4 regions of the Vagococcus carniphilus genome follow, and region 2 is predicted to be linked to each of the others. Evidence: riboswitches for the same ligand, from Rfam matches in the RefSeq annotation. Region 2 holds a riboswitch; each other region holds the start of a gene.

Region 1 (4,376 bases), 720 kb from region 2:
TTTACACCAATACAAGAGTTGAACGTGCCACTTAATTCAACTATTGTTTCAAAGAAAGGTTTAGGTAAAATTTCTTGATTTAACTTGGCACTTTTTAGTGCGGCTTGTCCTAATTTTTCTAGACTTTTTTCTTTGACTGCTACTCTATAAAGGTTATGAACTCTACTAAAAGATTTAGCTTGTTTTTTTAAAAGCTCGTCATTTGCTTTAGTATGAAAAGCCTCTGTATTCAATTCTTCTTTTGGTTCTAACATCAAAACATAAAAGTTTGGCTGCCAGCCTGTTTGTTCAATGAAGTTGGCACCTCTTGAGTCAAACATCGTTAAAGAATTAAAAAAACTACTGTCAGTTGCTTCAATTGACGTGCATATTCCAGCTATTTTTTCTAACGTCATTGGTTTTTTATAATATAAACTTGCTGCATATATGCTAGCTGCCATATCTGCCGTACTACTTGCCATGCCTTTTGACACAGATAAAGATGAAGAGATACTTAGTTTTACTTCATCCTCACTAGATATCTCTAAATCAGCTAGTGTTGCCTCAAGTGCTTTTCTTGATTTCTCACCTGCTTGATTAACTGCTCCTTGATCACTTGTGATTGTCGCTACAGAAAACATATTTATGCCACAACTAACTAGACGAAACTCATCTTCAACATACCCTTGAATTAATTCACCACATGTTCCAGGACAACTAACTATGACTTTTGCCATAAAAATACCTCTCTAGAGCTTCTACTAATTTTTCATTTTCCTCACGCGTTCTAACAGCTATTCGGTAATAGTTACCATCAAGCCCTTTATAATTAGAACAATCTCGAATTAAAATATTCATTTCTATCAATGCTTTTTGTAAATCCACAGTTGATAGATATTCAAAAAAGATAAAATTGGCTGAACTTTTAACTAGTTTTAATTCGGTAAATTTAGTTAATGAAGACTCTAAAAACAAGCGTTCCTTTTCTACATAGCTCAATGTTTCAGCTAAATATTGTTTATCTTTAAGTGACTCTCTACCAGCCATATCAGCAAAGCAATTAATTCGCCAAGGAATAGCATTACTTTCTAAGTCATCCATCATATGAGAATTATCCGTTAATAGATAGCCTAACCGAAGACCTGGAATGGCAAATATTTTTGTTAATGAGCGTAAAATAACTAAATACTCATTTCCTCTCAACTCAGTTGTTAGAGATTCTTTTTCATCCACAAAATCCATAAAAGCTTCATCTATAATCAAATAAATCTGATTGTTTTGACAAAATTTTGCAAGTTTGATCATTTCTTCTTTTTCAATTATCGTACCAGTAGGATTATTAGGATTACATATACAAAGTGTATCTACCTTTTCTTCTTGGATTTTTATCATTAAATCAGTTGTATTTACTTTAAAATCATTGTCTTTTGTTTTAAAATACACAATATTTGTTTTTTGGTGAGCAAATGCATCTTCGTATTCTGAAAAAGTTGGAGCCAACACTAGAAGCTGCTGACTTTTTAAAATATTAGCCAAAGAATAGATAACTTCAGCTGCTCCATTTCCTAAAAAAATATTCTCTGGCGTTAATGAATGATAGTTAGCAATTTCTTTTTTTAATTCTGTGTATCTTAAATCTGGATAATGTAGAATTTGATCTGTATTTTCTTTCAACACTTTTAATAAGTTCTCTGATAACCCTAACGGATTAATGTTGGCGCTAAAATCAATAATTGACTTTTCAGATAAATGATAGATTTCAGCTATTTCTTTAATGTTTCCCCCATGAAGTCCTGCCATAACTTAATTCCCCTTACCACTGTTTTGAACAATAGAAAAATTTTTGATTTTTTCTGGTAAAACAGCATAAACAATTTCTGTTAAAAATAAGTTAACTAATGTTGCTATAGTCAACGGTACAAACAAAACGAAAACCAATTGTTTCAAAATTGGGTAAAGGATTAGTAAATCTAAAGGAACATTAATTAGATATGCCGCTATAATCGAAGCGACTTTTGATAGTACCGGTCTGTCGCTCCATTTGTTCCTTATGTAACCGTATACAAACATACAAACCATCATTAAGGTTGCTATAATCAAATGGACAGGTAGTGTGCTTGGAAAGCCAGCAAAAAGTGCAGAAAACATGTGTCCAAAGAAAGCTACTACCATCCCCATCGCAGGACCTAAAATAATAGTTGATAAAAATGCAGGAAATGAGTCCAGGGCAATCGATCCAAGTATCTTAATGTTTCCTCCTAGAATACTAAGTGCGATCATTAGTGCTACGATTGTTAATTTTCTTGTTTTTGTTGTCATTTTTCTTACTCCTTTTTTAATAAATTAAAAAAAACACAAACCATCATTCAATCGATTGATGTTTTGTGTTTTTGTATGGTTAAACCAGCAAGAATAAGTTTTAATATAAAACTAGCTGATAACAAAAAACAATTTCCCGATAGAATCATTTTTTCTTTTCAGCTTGGATATCCTGACTTAGCATCACCCATATCTTCTTACCTTCCCAAAACAATTACAGTTTTAACAGTGGTATAACAAGAAGTATGTCCGCTTTACAGTAGAATGGGTCTGTCGAGGTTTTTCACCTCATTCCCCAATGCTGAAAAATTAATAATTAAAATGTGAACATTAATAATTTCTACATTATCAATGGTATAACAATTAGGCAAGTTTTTCAATAATAAATTAGAACTTTGTGAAATTTTTTCTCAATTATTATCAAACTCCAATCAAAAAACCTAATTATCTATTTTTTTCATCATAATATATTCAGCAATTGTTGGCATATAGGCAGACTCGACTTTTCCAATCTCTTTATACCCAACACTTTCATATAACTCTTTTGCTCGATAATTAAAATCGCCAACCATTAAAGTGATTTTTGATTTGTTTAAACTTCGACCAATTGCTTCATAAACTCTTAGTAAAAAGGAGCCTAGCCCTTGACCTTGATATTCTTTTTTAACACCAATTAAGGCTAAATAAGGGTATTCGTGAAAGAATCCATTCTCTTCAATCCACATAACAGCAATAATTTCCCCGGATTGTGAGATGGCTCCCCAAAGCTCATTCTTTCTAATACCAGTTTTTACCCAATCAAGAACTTGACCATTATAAGCTTTGTTCAATTCGTCGTCTTTAAAAATCGCCAAACATTCTTCTAATCGAGAAGCAGGAATTTTTTTTACTTCTGAAATCATCCATGCTCACCTTTTTCTCTTATCTTATTGTTTGCTTGCTATAGCAATACCAATAGGTGTAACAAACTGTGGATAATCCGGACGTTTAACGTCTTTTCCTAAATACTTAGAAAAAACCGCAGCAAATTCATCAAAATAACTAGCTCCTCCTACAACAAACAAAGGTTCAACTGGATATTCTGATAAGAATTGTTTTGTAATATCAGCCATCTTATCAACAACTGGTTTAATAATCATGAAAGTCGTCTTTTCTTGTTCACGATCTCGTTTAATCAGTTCCGCTTCTTTAACAGATACCTTATGATATCCTGCAAGAACAAGAGACATATGTGTGCCTCCTGTTGGTTCATCCATGGTCTCAACAGCTTTGAAATTTTCAATAATACTAATTCCCGTTGTGCCGCCTCCCACATCAATAACTGCGCCTTTATCAAGATTAAGCAGACAAGCTGCTGCTGATGGCTCATCAACAACAGTTGTCACTGTTAATCCTGCTGATTCTAAAACGTTAGAGACTACTTTATAATCGTTTCCCAGAGTTCCTGGTGGTACTGCTGTTGCTGCCTCAGTTAATTCAACACCTAAAACCTCTTCAGCTTCTTGAACTAATCGAGTCACAATCTGAACTGCCTCAATATAATTGACTACAAGTCCATCTCGAACAACCTCAGCAAATTCAAAACTTCCATATACTGGATTATTTTCTTCATCTAGGATAGCTAAAACGATTGAAGACGTTCCTAAATCGACTCCTACTTTCAAAGATCCTTTCTTATCAAATGGGTTATGCTTTTTAGTATTTACAATATCATTAAATGCTTTTAATGTTTTGTTTACGTCTTTTAAATCAACCATAATATCCTCCTAAAATCTTCTTATTGTGATGCCCAGTCAGCTGGGTAGGTAACGTAGACGAATCTAGCGTCTCCTTCAACTGAGAATTGGATACTACTGCTTTTTGGAATAAATAAAATTTCTCCAGGTCCAGCAGATATTTTACGGCCATCAACAATAACAGTTAATGTTCCTTCTATAATATAGTCTACTTCATCATACTCTAAAGTCCAATCAAAAGTTGTATCTTTCATTACCATTAGGCCACAACCTAAACGAGGACTTTCTTCTAAAGTAACTAAATCTTTACAGTAAACCACATCAGATGGTGTACCCGTATCT
Region 2 (4,376 bases):
TAGTGATTTAGCGGCTTCAGGACCTGGAGAACCTAATTTAAATGCTGATATGCTAGAAGGCTACTTCTCTAAAATGCCTGATTTTACTATTTCTGTTGACGAAATAGTGGTTCAAACAGAGATTAAACTTGCTAAAAGTGAATTAGAGTTAACGACAGGGGATAGCGAATTAGTTGAAGCTGTTGTTAAACCAGAAAATAAAGCAAAAAGATTAGTTTGGTCAAGTTCTGATAAAGAAGTAGCAACTGTTGATAAAACTGGTAAAATTACAGCGGTTAAACCTGGTAAAGCAGTTATTACTGCTAGCATTAATAAGGTAAAATCGGAATTAACAGTTACAGTTGTTGAAAAAGGATACAAAGAATTAGTTGCTCATAGAGAAGCAACTATTAAATCTTTAAATTCATATAAAAATTTAAAAGACTACCGTGAAACACAACAAGATGAAATCAAAGCAATCTTAAAAAATACTGAAGCTTTAATTAACAAAGCAGGAGATAAAGAAGCTGTTGATGCCATTGAAAAAGAAACAAAAGCAAAATTAGATGCTGTAAAAACAGATAAAATTCTAACTGAAAATGAAACAAATGGAAAAACAGTTACTTTCTCATTAGAGAAATTTACAATTGGTCAAGGATTTATTGTTGAACCAATTAATGTTTCATTCAAGAAAGATGAAAATGCTGCTGAACTATTTGATCGTATCAGCAAACAACAAAAATTAGGTTACTGGAATGCTGGTTCTCTCAAAAAAGACTTCTACCTACAAGGTATTGAAAAAGCAGATAATGGTAAAGTGAACATTCCATCTTATATTTCTGAAAAATTAAATGGTCCAACAACAGAAGAAGCTTTAGCAACGGGTAAAGATGATTCTGACTTAGGTGAATTTGATTACCATACCGGTGCTGGTTGGTACTACCAAGTAAATAATACTGCAGCCAATGTAGGAATGTCTAATTGGAAAGTTAAACCAAATGAAGTTATTCGTGTTCAATTTACTCTTGTTTATGGAGAAGATTTAACTGGAACAAATTTTGACGGCAATGGAAATAAAATTACAGTTTCTAATAAAGATGAAGCTTTAACAACTCTAGCTAACTTTAATGCTCGTGATGATAAAGCTGATTTATTGAAAAATGATACAATCAAGAGATCATATGACGCCTTACACACTAAAGTTCAAAATACAATCATTCCTCAACTAGAGATTAATCAAGCAGTAACTGATTTTAACAAATCTTTAGAAGAAGAAAAAATTGCTAAAGAATTACAAGCACATAAAGACGCTTCTAAAAAATCTTTAGCTGAGTACAAAAATATTAAAGATTACCGTAAAGCACAACAAGATGAAATTAATGCTATTCTTAAAGATGCTAATGGTAAAATCGATAAAGCAACTGACAAAGCTGGTGTTGATGTTATCGTTAAAGATACTAAAGCTAAATTAGATGCAGTTAAAACTGATAAAGAATTAACAGACGCTGAAAAAGAAGCTGCTTCTAAAGAACTACAAGCACATAAAGACGCTTCTAAAAAATCTTTAGCTGAGTACAAAGATCTTAAAGGTTACCGTAAAGCACAACAAGATGAAATTAATGCTATTCTTAAAGATGCTAATGGTAAAATCGATAAAGCAACTGACAAAGCTGGTGTTAATGTTATCGTTAAAGAGACTAAAACTAAATTAGATGCTGTTAAAACGGATAAAGAATTAACAGACGCTGAAAAAGAAGCTGCTGCTAAAGAATTACAAGCACATAAAGACACTTCTAAAAAATCTTTAGCTGAGTACAAAGATCTTAAAGATTACCGTAAAGCACAACAAGATGAAATTAACGCTATTCTTAAAGACGCTAATGGTAACGTTGATAAAGCAGCTGACAAAGCTGGTGTTGATGCTATCGTTAAAGACACTAAAGCTAAATTAGATACTGTTAAAACTGAAAAAGAATTAACAGATGGTGAAAAGAATCCACAGGGCGCTTATATTAAAGATGGTCGCTATGTAACAATCACTAAAAAAGGTTATAATACTTGGTCTAATTTTAATTGGAAAAAACGTAATAACACAGACAAACTTGTAGGTGAAACTTACGAAGCAAGAGGTAAGTACAACCATAAAAATGGTGCTACATACTTATCTTTATTTGATAGTAAAGGTAACTGGCATGGGTATATTAATGAATCAGCTGTAAAAGCTGGAGATGGTAAACAAGGTGCTTATATCAGTGATGGCCGTTTTGTAACAATTAATAAAAAAGGTTACAGTACTTGGTCTAACTTTGGTTGGAAGAAACGCGACACAAGTTCTAACTTGTTAAATGAAACATTCCAAGCTCGCGGAAAATATAAACACTTTAATGGTGGTACATATCTATCATTATATGACAACAAAGGTAAATGGTTCGGTTATATCAATACGGATGCCGTAAAAGTTGGAGATGGTAAGCAAGGCGCTTATATCAGCGACGGCCGTTTTGTAACAATTTCAAAGAGCAACTATGAAACTTGGTCTAACTTTAATTGGAAAAAACGTGGAATGAGTAAAAATATTTTAAACCAAACATTCCAAGCTCGTGGAAGATATAAACACTTTAACGGTTCTACTTACTTATCTTTATATGACAGTAAAGGCAAGTGGCAAGGGTATATCAATGCTAACGCTACTAAAATAGCAGACGGTAAACAAGGTGCCTACATTAAAGATGGCCGTAAGGTAACAATTAATAAAAAAGGTTATAACACTTGGTCTAACTTTAACTGGAAAAAACGTAGCTCAACAACTAATATGATGGGCAAAAAATTTACAGCTAAAGGTAGATACAGTCATTACAATGGAGATACTTACTATTCATTGTATGACAATAATGGCAAGTGGCATGGTTATGTTAATAAAAATGCTGTAAAATAATTAATTATAAAGATTGAGGCTTAGGTCTCAGTCTTTTTTTATAAATAGAAATGAGGGATTTTCCAATGAATAGTTGCATTTTTTGTCATGGCATAAAATCAGAGGATATTTTAATTAGTTCGAAACATTTTTTTGCTGTATTAGATATTGATCCAATTCAAAATAGGTTCAAAAAACCACTGTATAAGGTATTAAATGGAGCAATTTTATTGTTTTGAGGAAACGTTTACTATATAATAATGTTAATTTACTGAAAATAAAGACAGGGAAAAAGGTGTAACCCCTTTGCAGCCCCTAGCTACTGTGAGACGGACGAATTCATGGATACCACTGAACATTTTTATGTTTGGGAAGGTTTGAATGAGGATGAAGTTGAGCCAGAATATCTGCTTTATTTTTTAACAAAAAGATATCTGAGGGTGAGAAGTCTTTTTTTATTTCTGTGTACCAAAGCACCCTTTTTTAGGGTGCTTTTTTTATTTTTTAACATAAACAGAGAAAAAGGTGAAAATCCTTTACAGCCCCTAGCTACTGTAAAATTGACGAGATCATATATGCCACTGAGAAATTGGGAAGGCTTGATCAAGGATGAAATTGAGTCAGGATATCTGTTTTTTAATAGAACGTGAAAATTATCTATGGGTGTAAATTTTCAATTAACGACAAAACACCTTTTTTGAGGTGTTTTTTTATTGGGGAGGGAATAAAAAGTAGTTGTTTTATCAGAATAAGGGAGGAATATAATTGAAAATTAATTTTAAGAAAAAAACAAAATTATCATTAAGTTTATTGGTATGTTCATCAGCTTTATTATTAGGGGGAACAGGAGCATTTGCTTGGGATGGAGTAGATGACGTTAAAGAACCTATACAAGTTGGTGACGTCTATCAAATTGGTAGTGCTGAAGAATTAGCATGGTTTGCTAAAGAGGTTAATTCAGGCAAAACGCTAGATGCTGTATTAACGAAAGATATAGATTTAGAAAATAAAGATTGGAGTCCTATTGGATCAAGTAGTTTTAAAGGTAATTTCAATGGAAATAACTTTGAAATTAAAGGTTTTAAAATAGAAGACGCTACTGGCTGGCAAGGTTTTTTTGGAAAGAATGAAGGCACAATCGCTAATTTTTCTATTGATGGAAGTATTAGCACAATAAGTGGTAACGGAACTGGTTCTGTGACCCCGTGGAATGCTGAAAATGGAGTTATTGACAACGTTTCTAGTTCAGTAAACGTTTCTTCTACTAATACAAAAAGTATGGGAGGAATTGCTGGACAAAATACACTTGGTGGCATTATCAAAAACACTGAGTTTTCAGGAGAAGTAAATGGTCAATCTAATACGTCAACTACTCAACATATTGGTGGAATTACCGGAACAAATAATTCGGGAGATATTATTGGGAATATAAACTATGGTAATGTTTTAGGAACAAATCTCTCTAAACAAACAAGAGTAGGTG
Region 3 (4,376 bases), 740 kb from region 2:
GTTCTCTTGCGTCTTTGCAAGAAGCCCTTCAGTAATTAGAGCTGTTTCAAACGTTCGATAAACACCTGGTTCATTCAATCGTTTAGCAATTTTTCCTACTACATTATCTTTATAAATGGAGTCATTATCTTTTGGTGGACGATGGTAAACAACAACTGCTTCATCTGTTACATCAGATAAGATATCAATAAAAACATCTTCTTCTTGATACCGATTTGTTTCTTCGATTTTTCTAGCTTCTTTTATCAGCTCATCAATATCAGAATCACTTAAACTTGAATACTTATGGCTTAACTCGTAAATATTCTTATCAATCATTAGCCATCACTAGCATTTCTGCTACATCAATCATCGGACAACGTTTATCCATACTTAATTTTCGAATTTGCTTGTAAGCAGCTTCTTCATCAATCGATTGATTCGCCATTAAAATTCCTTTGGCCTTTTCAATCACTTTTCGCTGCTCTAATTTTTCGGATAATTTATCTACATTTTTTTCGAGTTTACTAACTTCTTTTCCCTTAGTGATTGCGACTTCCACCATAGGAATAAAAGATTTTTCATCTAAAGGTTTGACTAAGTACCCTGAAGCTCCAAAGCCCATTGCTTTTTCACGATGATTAACATCGCTATATGCTGTAAGCATTAATATTGAATTAGCTAATTTTTCTGACATAATTTTTTTACCGGCATTCAAACCATCTAATAATGGCATTTGAATGTCCATAATAACTAAATCTGGTTGATGTTTTTTAGCTAGTTCAATTGCTTCAAAACCATCTGCAGCTTCGCCAACTACATCATAATTTTCCAATTCTAGCATATCTCTCAAGTCAACTCTTGTAAGAGGTTCATCATCCACAATGATAATTTTTCCTTTCACGAGCCTCACTCCCACCTTTTTTAATTTCACTTTTTCAAAACGTCTATGTTTTGGTAACTTTAGTGATAGAAAAACCTAACGTTTCTTCTAAAAACCGAAGAACAGCTATAAATGCTTCTTCCATTGCTGATAAATCTCCTGTTAAAACCACTGTTCCACTAAATCGGTCAACAAAGCCTACTTCAACATCACCGGCTTTAAGAGCTGTATCAACAGCAATAATAGTTGCTTCACTAGGTGTAATGGTTAGAATCCCTATAGCACTCTGTCCATCATTGATAATACCTAATTTATCGTAGCTATCTTGATTAGGATTAGCTAAAATGTGGGCCATCGTGACTTGTTTTCCTGGAACATATTCTTGGATTAATCGTTGTTTCTCTTCCAAGCTGCTCCCCCTTTCACTCACTCAATTTAATAGAACTTAATGTTCTACCTCAATTATAGCGTAAAAACTAATCTAGTTTAAAATAATTTTGAAACAATTTGTCTAACATCTTCTTTAGTAGGTGTTTTTGGATTAGTTTTAGTTGTTGGATCTAATAATGCTTCCTCACTAATTGTTGCTAAATGAGGAGTTACATCATCTTTTGTAAATCCAGCATCTATAAAGTTAGCTGGCATATTTAACTTCGCTCTTAATTCAGTGATGCGATTAACTAAACTTCTAACTGCCACTTTACCTTTAGAGTTAGATAAACCTTGTTTTCTAGCTAACGTTGCGTATCTTTCTAGAGCTCTTTGATTCTCATTACTATTATATTGTACGATAGATGGTAACAAGATACCATTAATTCGACCATGTGCTAAATGTAATTTACCACCTACAGTATGTGCAATTCCGTGACATAAACCAAGAGAAACTTGATTAAATGCAAGACCTGCTAGACATGAAGCATAATGAACTTTTTCTCTTGCTTCGCTATCTTTTCCATCAACATAGGCTCTTTCTAAATACTCAAAGATTAACTCCACAGCTTTTTCTGCTAAAGCATCAGAGAAGTCAGTTGCTTCTGTTGATACATAAGCTTCAAGGGCATGTGTTAAAACATCCATACCAGTATCAGCTGTAATAGTTGGAGGTACTGTTTCAACAAGACGTGAATCTAAAATAGCAATATCTGGTTGTAACAAGTCATCCACTAATGGATATTTTAAATTTTCTTTTTTATTTGTGATAACTGAAAAGTCTGTTACTTCTGAACCAGTACCACTTGTTGTTGGAATGATAACTAAAGTTACTTCTTTAATAATATCTAATTTCATTCCCATTAATTTAATCGCTTTGGCTGCGTCAATCGCAGAACCTCCACCAAGAGCAACCATAACACTTGGATTAAACTTGCTTAGCTCTTCTACTCCACTAACAACGTTTTCAATTGTTGGATCAGGAACGATGTCCGTGAAGATAGCGTGTTCGTTTGAATCGTTTATGTTACTTGTTACGAAATTAATCATGCCTGATTCAACCATGAAATTATCAGTAACAACACATATACGTTCGTTTTGAAAATCGTTTAATTTTGTTAAAGCATCTGTACCAATATAAATATCTGTACCGAATTTTACTTGCTTCATTTTTCCACCTCCGATAATAAAAAAAGCCACCAAAAAAAATTCCTTAAATAAGGATTCATTCGGTAGCGTCATTGCCAACTATTATATTTTAGAAAACAAAAAAGGCAAGGACAGCACCCCTTTGTGCTACAACCTACCAGAAGTAAGTATCTCCATTTGCCATTTGTTTTATCAAAACACAAATCGTTGTGTTTATTCAGTATCCAATTATGGTGATTACTGTTAAATAAAACAATAGGTTAAATGTTAGAACTTCTTACTGTATTTATTCTCTAACTACCACTGTTTTGCCTCGAAACAGTAATTACCATGTCGTTAATTATTAGAAAGACCTGACTTAAAGCTTACGCTTATTACAGTGGCGGGACCGTCTTGGAATTTCACCAAAGTTCCATCTAAAAAATAACATTTCTCAATCTATAGCCCGATTCTATCATACTTATTTTTTTATTTCAATGTTTTTTTTAATCATTGTAAAAAACTTGGCTATTTCTTCTGTAGCTTACATCCATTCTGTTTTCTCGATAGTTAACTAATCTTGCAGCAGCAAAGAAATAATCAGATAATCGATTTAAAAATTTTAAAACTTCAGGATTGATTTCGCCTTCTAAACTCGCTGCTACAACAATTCGTTCAGCTCTTCTTGCGATTGTTCTTGCAAAATGAAGTTCACTTGCAACTGGATCTCCACCAGGGATAATAAATTCAGTAATTGGTGGTGGTGAAGCTAAGTATTTATCAATACAACTTTCTAACCACTCAATAGATTCTGCACTTGTTCGATATCCTTTTGTGCTATTTGGTGTCGCCATATCAGTTCCACAATCAAATAGAATTTGTTGAATTTCACCTAAATCTTTTTTGACATCAATGCTACTTTTCATATGACTAACAATAATCCCAATAAAAGAATTTAATTCATCAATTGTTCCGTATGCTTCCACACGGTTAGAACATTTCTTTACTTTTTCGCCACCAATAATACTAGTTTCACCTTTATCTCCTGTTTTAGTATAAATCTTTGCCATTATTCATCCTCCTCTTTTCCTAAAAATTTAAGCAATTCTTCTATTCCTTTATCATCATAAGAAGACACATGAAAAATCTCTCTTGCTCCAGCATTTTTTAATGCATGTGCCGCACGATTAACCTCTTCTTCACTGTTTGCTTTATCAATTTTCGTTACAACACCAATAACGGGTTTTGAAAACATGGAAGCAAATGCTGGTGGAAATGTATTAAATGACTCATCAACACTTTGAAGAAGACCAATATAGTCCACACTGCTTGAGGTAACTTGTAGCGCGCTATAAAACTGGCGTCTTTGGATAAACTCTCCTGGTGTATCTACTATAAAACGATTGGATTCAATCGCTTGGGTTTTTGAATAGACAATTTCGTGTCCTTCTAAACGTTGGGTTAATGTTGTTTTCCCTGTTCCAACAGCACCAACAAACATTATTTTTTTCAATCAATTCACCTGCTTATTTTATTACTTACGATTTGGTTATTTTTGCTGTAGAGACATTCAACATATTTCTTAGTGTATCACTAACAGCTTCAATTGCTGCTTCCACTGCCATCACATCACCGGCAATAACTAAAGTTCCACTAAATCTATCCATGAAAGCCACTCTAACATCTGCTGCTTTGACAGCAACATCTGAAGCCACAATAGCTGCTTCTCCTGGCGTAATAGTCAGAATTCCCAATGCTTGTTTATCATAGTCATGTAAACCAACTTTAGCGTAAACACGGTCATCTGGGTTCGCAATAATATGTGCAATCGTTATCTGACGACCTGGCACCGATTCTTGAATAATTCTATTTTTTTCATTCATTTTTATGACCTCTATTTTCTTAATTTAAAATTTATATAAATACCAATCTGGAGAAGATTCAATTCCCTTCCAAA
Region 4 (4,376 bases), 660 kb from region 2:
AATATCTCTTCATTCACTTCACCATTCATTGGCTTTTCTGTGTGATTTAACTGATCAAAATAAGAAAATTCAATTTGAGAGTTAACACTACCTTTTCCTTCAGGCAATCTTCCCTCAATAGCTTTTAATAAAGTAGATTTCCCTTCACCATTATTTCCGATAATACCTATTCTTTCATGTTGATAAACCATCAGTTTTTCAATTTCTAGTACGGTTTTCGTACCATAAACTACATTTAAATCTTCAATTGTTAATACTAATTCTTTCATTATTACGTTCTCCATTCGAGTCTAACGCAGTAAAAAAGAACACAAAAAAGAGACAGCCGTAGCGTGCCTCTTCACATTTTAGATAGATAAAAATAAACATGTATCCTTAAAAAATGCCACATTGCTAGACTTTTACATTATTTGATTGATTTGTTAGTCTTGAAAACGCAATTCGAATTCTTCCAGGCATGTCTATTCCTCCTTGATAAATTATTAACTAAATCATAGCATAAATTACTTAAAATTCAAGAATTATTAAATATTCACTAAGTTTAATCTAAAAAAAAAAAGTTTGTTATCTTTTTTATTATATAAATAAGGTCTTTTTCAACTATTTATGGCAGTGTAATAACAATTCTCAATTAACTCTTGCAGAGTTATTCTGATTTTGTTACTATAATCACGTGATAGTATATGTGAAAAATGGGAATGAGGTGAGAACCCTCGACAGCCCCTTTCTTCTGTATAACGGACGAAATCTCAAGAGCCATCGAAAGAGAAGGCGAGAAAGTAGAATGAAGTTGAGTCAGAATACCTTTTTTACATAACCTTCAGATAATTCGATTGGGGAATTGTCTTGTTTAAAGATCCGTATATACTGGTTTCTTTTCACAAGGCATTCTAATAACTAGAATGTCTTTTTTTTGTCTGAATCTATCTAAAAACCAATTACGAAAGAAAGGAGTTTACAGTAGATGCGTAAATATTTTTGTGATACTTGTCACTTTATTTATGATGAAAAAGAAGGCGATTGTAAAAACGGTGTACCTCCTGAGACACCTCTTAATGAATTGTGTGACTCTTTGTGTAACCGTTGTCAAATGAGAGATTTGAGCCGATACCATGTGATGTTTCCTGAATATAGAAACTTAGAAGCAAATTATTATTTTGCCTTTTCAGGTAAATGGCACATTGATTTCTTTTTATCTTATTTAAAGCAATCAGGAATAGATTCACCTAGCATTCTTGAGATTGGTTCTGGCTTAGGAAGAGCCGCTTATCCTTTAGTATCCCAAGGTTTTCAAGTAACTAGTGTTGAAAGAAGTAGTGATTTTGTTTCACTACTACAAAAACAAAAATGGTGTGAAACATCTGCCTTCGAACTAATAGAAGGAGACATTTTTTCTTTATCACTAGAGAAAAAATTTGATGTCATCTTACTAACCGATTCAACCTATCAAGAATTAATTTATCAAAGAAATGAAATCGAATGTCTAGCCATGCTTTCATCTCTTTTGACACCAAATGGATTCTTATGGATTGAAACAATGACAGCAACTAAATCGCATCAAACATTGAGAAAAAAAGATCTTGATTTAAGAAGAGAAATCATCTTAGAAAGTACTATTTCAGTTTCACAACAATATTTTACCTATCATCATGTATTTGAGTTATTCCGTGATGGTGTTTCAAAAGAAAGAAGTATGGTAAGTCGAACACTTCCAACCGTTTCTCTTGAATCAATGCTTAGCCATCTACCAAAATCATTGGAGTTTAAAGATGCCTTAACTTTTCCAAAGGAAGGAAAAATTAAAACAGATCATCCTCTGCAAAATTGGACAGACGGCGGTTATCCATTAGCGACTTCAAATCCATTAGTAAAAAAAGAAATTATTATTTTAAAAAACAAAGGAGATTTATAATGAAAAAGAAATTATTAGGCATGTTAGCAGTAACTGCACTTATCTTTACTGGGTGTGGAGCAAATGATTCAAAAACTGAATCAACGAAAGAATCATCAAAAGGTAACAGTGAATCAACTGTTATTACGACTTACAACTACGAAAAAAAACCAGTAGAACAAACTTTTAAAAAAGTTCCTGAAAAAGTTGTTGCTGTATATCAAAGCCCAATCGAAATTATGTTAGCTTTAGGTTTAGAAGATAAAATGGTTGCTGCGTCTCAATTAGATACAGATGTTAAACCAGAATTCAAAGATGCTTTCAAAAAAGTTAAATATTATGATAAAGCACCTAGTAAAGAAGAAGTATTAAGCTTGAATCCTGATTTTATTTTTAGTTGGTATTCTTATTTTGGTCCAGATACTCTAGGTGATATTGATTTCTGGATGGATCGTGATACTAATACTTACATGTCTCAAAATAGTGGTGTTAAAACTCCTAACACTTTAGAAAATGAATATGAAGATATTTTAAACATTGGTAAAATTTTCGATGTTGAAGATAAAGCTCAAAAAATGGTCGATGACATGAAATCAGAAATTGACAAAGCGATTAAATTTGCTGAAGGTAAAGAAAAAGTGACTGCTGTTATTTTCGAAGTTAATAAAGACGGTCAATACCGTATTTATGGTGCTGATAGTATTGGTGGCGATATGGCTCAACAAGTTGGCGCTGAATTAGTAGCAGACAAAAATGGCAATATTACAAAAGAAGAATTAGTTAAATTAAATCCAGACGTTATCTTCAGTGTTTACTACGGTGAATCAATTGAAGAAAAACAAGCTTTAACATCAATTACTGAAAATGATGCACTTAAAAATTTAGATGCTGTTAAAAATGAACGTGTTTACCCAATGGTTCTAAGTAACGTTTACTCAACAGGTATTAGAACATTAGATGGTATCCAAGCTATTTCTGAAGGACTTTATCCAGATTTACATAAATAATATTAAGAGGTGAAGAATAAATGGAACAAATTCAACGTTCAAATTGGAAATTTAATATGATTCTACTAGGAATGGTTTTACTTTTAATTGTTTCTATCATTTATTCTATCACCTTAGGATCAGCTGATATTTCAATGAAAGATGTTTATCAAATTTTGTTTGCAAAAATAACTGGAAACAATGCTTTATTAGAAGGATTTGAAAAAGGTTGGATTGATATTGTTTGGCTCATTCGATTACCTAGGATTTTATTAGCTGTTTTTGCTGGTATTGCTTTATCTTTATCTGGAGCTGTGATGCAAGCTATCGTTAACAATCCTTTAGCAGACCCATACATTTTAGGTATCTCTTCTGGTGCTTCTCTTGGTGCAACTTTAGCCATTCTATTAGGCGTTGGAATCTCTTTTGGACCTAACTATGTGGGTATATCAGCCTTTATTGGTGCCTTATCAGTTTCTTTCTTAGTTTTACTTTTTGGAAGCTCTTCTAGTCGGGCTGATGTTTCTAGACTTTTACTTGTCGGGATTGCTTTAAGTTCCCTTTGCTCTGCCATTTCAAGTATTATTGTTTTTGCAGCAAACAATCGAAACGGTATGATGACACTAAATTTTTGGCTATTAGGTAGCCTATCTGCGGCTAATTGGCAAATTGTTAAGATATTAGCTCCTATTGTCATTGTTATTAGTATCTTCTTTTGTTTCCAATCACGTATTTTAAATTTAATGCTTGTTGGAGATGAAGCAGCAGTGACTCTTGGGCAAGAAAATCATATCTACCGAATCGTTTACATCATATTAGCTGCCATTTTAATTGGCTTTATTGTCTATGCGTGCGGAATCATCGGTTTTGTCGGTTTAGTCGTCCCTCATATTGCTAGATTATTAGTTGGTGTTAATCACAAGCGAATGATTCCTATTACGATTCTCTTTGGTGGCTTATTCCTTTTATGGGCAGACATATTATCAAGAATGATTATTAAAGGTGTTGAAATTCCAATTGGAGTAATTGTTTCCATCGTCGGTGCTCCCTTCTTCTTATACTTAGTCATTCAAAACTCTGGCGAAAGGAGGCAGTAAAGATGAAATATGAAATCGATCACTTAAGTGTTTCATTAAGCAATAAAGATATTTTAAAAGAATTGAGTTTAACACTTCCTAAGAATCAATTTATTGGTATTATTGGGCCTAATGGTAGTGGCAAAAGTACCCTTCTCAAAACACTTTACAAAGGGATAAAAGATTATTCTGGCCATATTGTTTTTCTGGGTAAAGATTTAAAATCATGGAAAACAAAAGATATCGCTAAAGAAAATGCTGTTGTCGCCCAACTTAATGAAGTTAATTTCAACTTTACTGTCTTAGACATTGTTTTGATGGGAAGAGAACCTCATAAAGAATGGTGGCAAGTGAATAATGTTGAGGATTTAGAAACAGCCCTCGACTCATTAGAAAAAGTTGGTATGACTAAATTTAAAGATG

The links. Region 2 has a riboswitch for cobalamin ahead of H9L18_RS08235 (DUF4430 domain-containing protein). Riboswitches for the same ligand answer to the same signal wherever they lie in the genome.
Region 1: linked by a shared signal. The riboswitch ahead of H9L18_RS11630 (ECF transporter S component) and the one ahead of H9L18_RS08235 (DUF4430 domain-containing protein) in region 2 are both predicted to bind cobalamin.
Region 3: linked by a shared signal. The riboswitch ahead of H9L18_RS11725 (1-propanol dehydrogenase PduQ) and the one ahead of H9L18_RS08235 (DUF4430 domain-containing protein) in region 2 are both predicted to bind cobalamin.
Region 4: linked by a shared signal. The riboswitch ahead of H9L18_RS05095 (methyltransferase domain-containing protein) and the one ahead of H9L18_RS08235 (DUF4430 domain-containing protein) in region 2 are both predicted to bind cobalamin.

The regions. Positions count from the first base shown of each region.
Region 1 covers NZ_CP060720.1:2,392,456-2,396,831, forward strand. Annotated here, with positions in the region: gene H9L18_RS11620 (GHMP family kinase ATP-binding protein) at 1-716, opposite strand, end outside; gene cobD (threonine-phosphate decarboxylase CobD) at 697-1,779, opposite strand; gene H9L18_RS11630 (ECF transporter S component) at 1,783-2,298, opposite strand; cobalamin riboswitch at 2,442-2,619, opposite strand; gene H9L18_RS11635 (GNAT family N-acetyltransferase) at 2,739-3,200, opposite strand; gene eutJ (ethanolamine utilization protein EutJ) at 3,225-4,055, opposite strand; gene H9L18_RS11645 (cupin domain-containing protein) at 4,076-4,376, opposite strand, start outside.
Region 2 covers NZ_CP060720.1:1,673,201-1,677,576, forward strand. Annotated here, with positions in the region: gene H9L18_RS08230 (Ig-like domain-containing protein) at 1-2,914, shown strand, start outside; cobalamin riboswitch at 3,137-3,322, shown strand; cobalamin riboswitch at 3,363-3,544, shown strand; gene H9L18_RS08235 (DUF4430 domain-containing protein) at 3,659-4,376, shown strand, end outside.
Region 3 covers NZ_CP060720.1:2,408,452-2,412,827, forward strand. Annotated here, with positions in the region: gene H9L18_RS11710 (sensor histidine kinase) at 1-318, opposite strand, end outside; gene H9L18_RS11715 (ANTAR domain-containing response regulator) at 311-883, opposite strand; gene H9L18_RS11720 (BMC domain-containing protein) at 927-1,271, opposite strand; gene H9L18_RS11725 (1-propanol dehydrogenase PduQ) at 1,349-2,461, opposite strand; adenosylcobalamin (AdoCbl) riboswitch at 2,734-2,881, opposite strand; gene H9L18_RS11730 (cob(I)yrinic acid a,c-diamide adenosyltransferase) at 2,926-3,489, opposite strand; gene H9L18_RS11735 (EutP/PduV family microcompartment system protein) at 3,489-3,932, opposite strand; gene H9L18_RS11740 (BMC domain-containing protein) at 3,958-4,302, opposite strand; gene H9L18_RS11745 (oxidoreductase) at 4,327-4,376, opposite strand, start outside.
Region 4 covers NZ_CP060720.1:1,015,555-1,019,930, reverse strand. Annotated here, with positions in the region: gene abc-f (ribosomal protection-like ABC-F family protein) at 1-269, opposite strand, end outside; cobalamin riboswitch at 652-826, shown strand; gene H9L18_RS05095 (methyltransferase domain-containing protein) at 965-1,912, shown strand; gene H9L18_RS05090 (ABC transporter substrate-binding protein) at 1,912-2,898, shown strand; gene H9L18_RS05085 (FecCD family ABC transporter permease) at 2,919-3,974, shown strand; gene H9L18_RS05080 (ABC transporter ATP-binding protein) at 3,977-4,376, shown strand, end outside.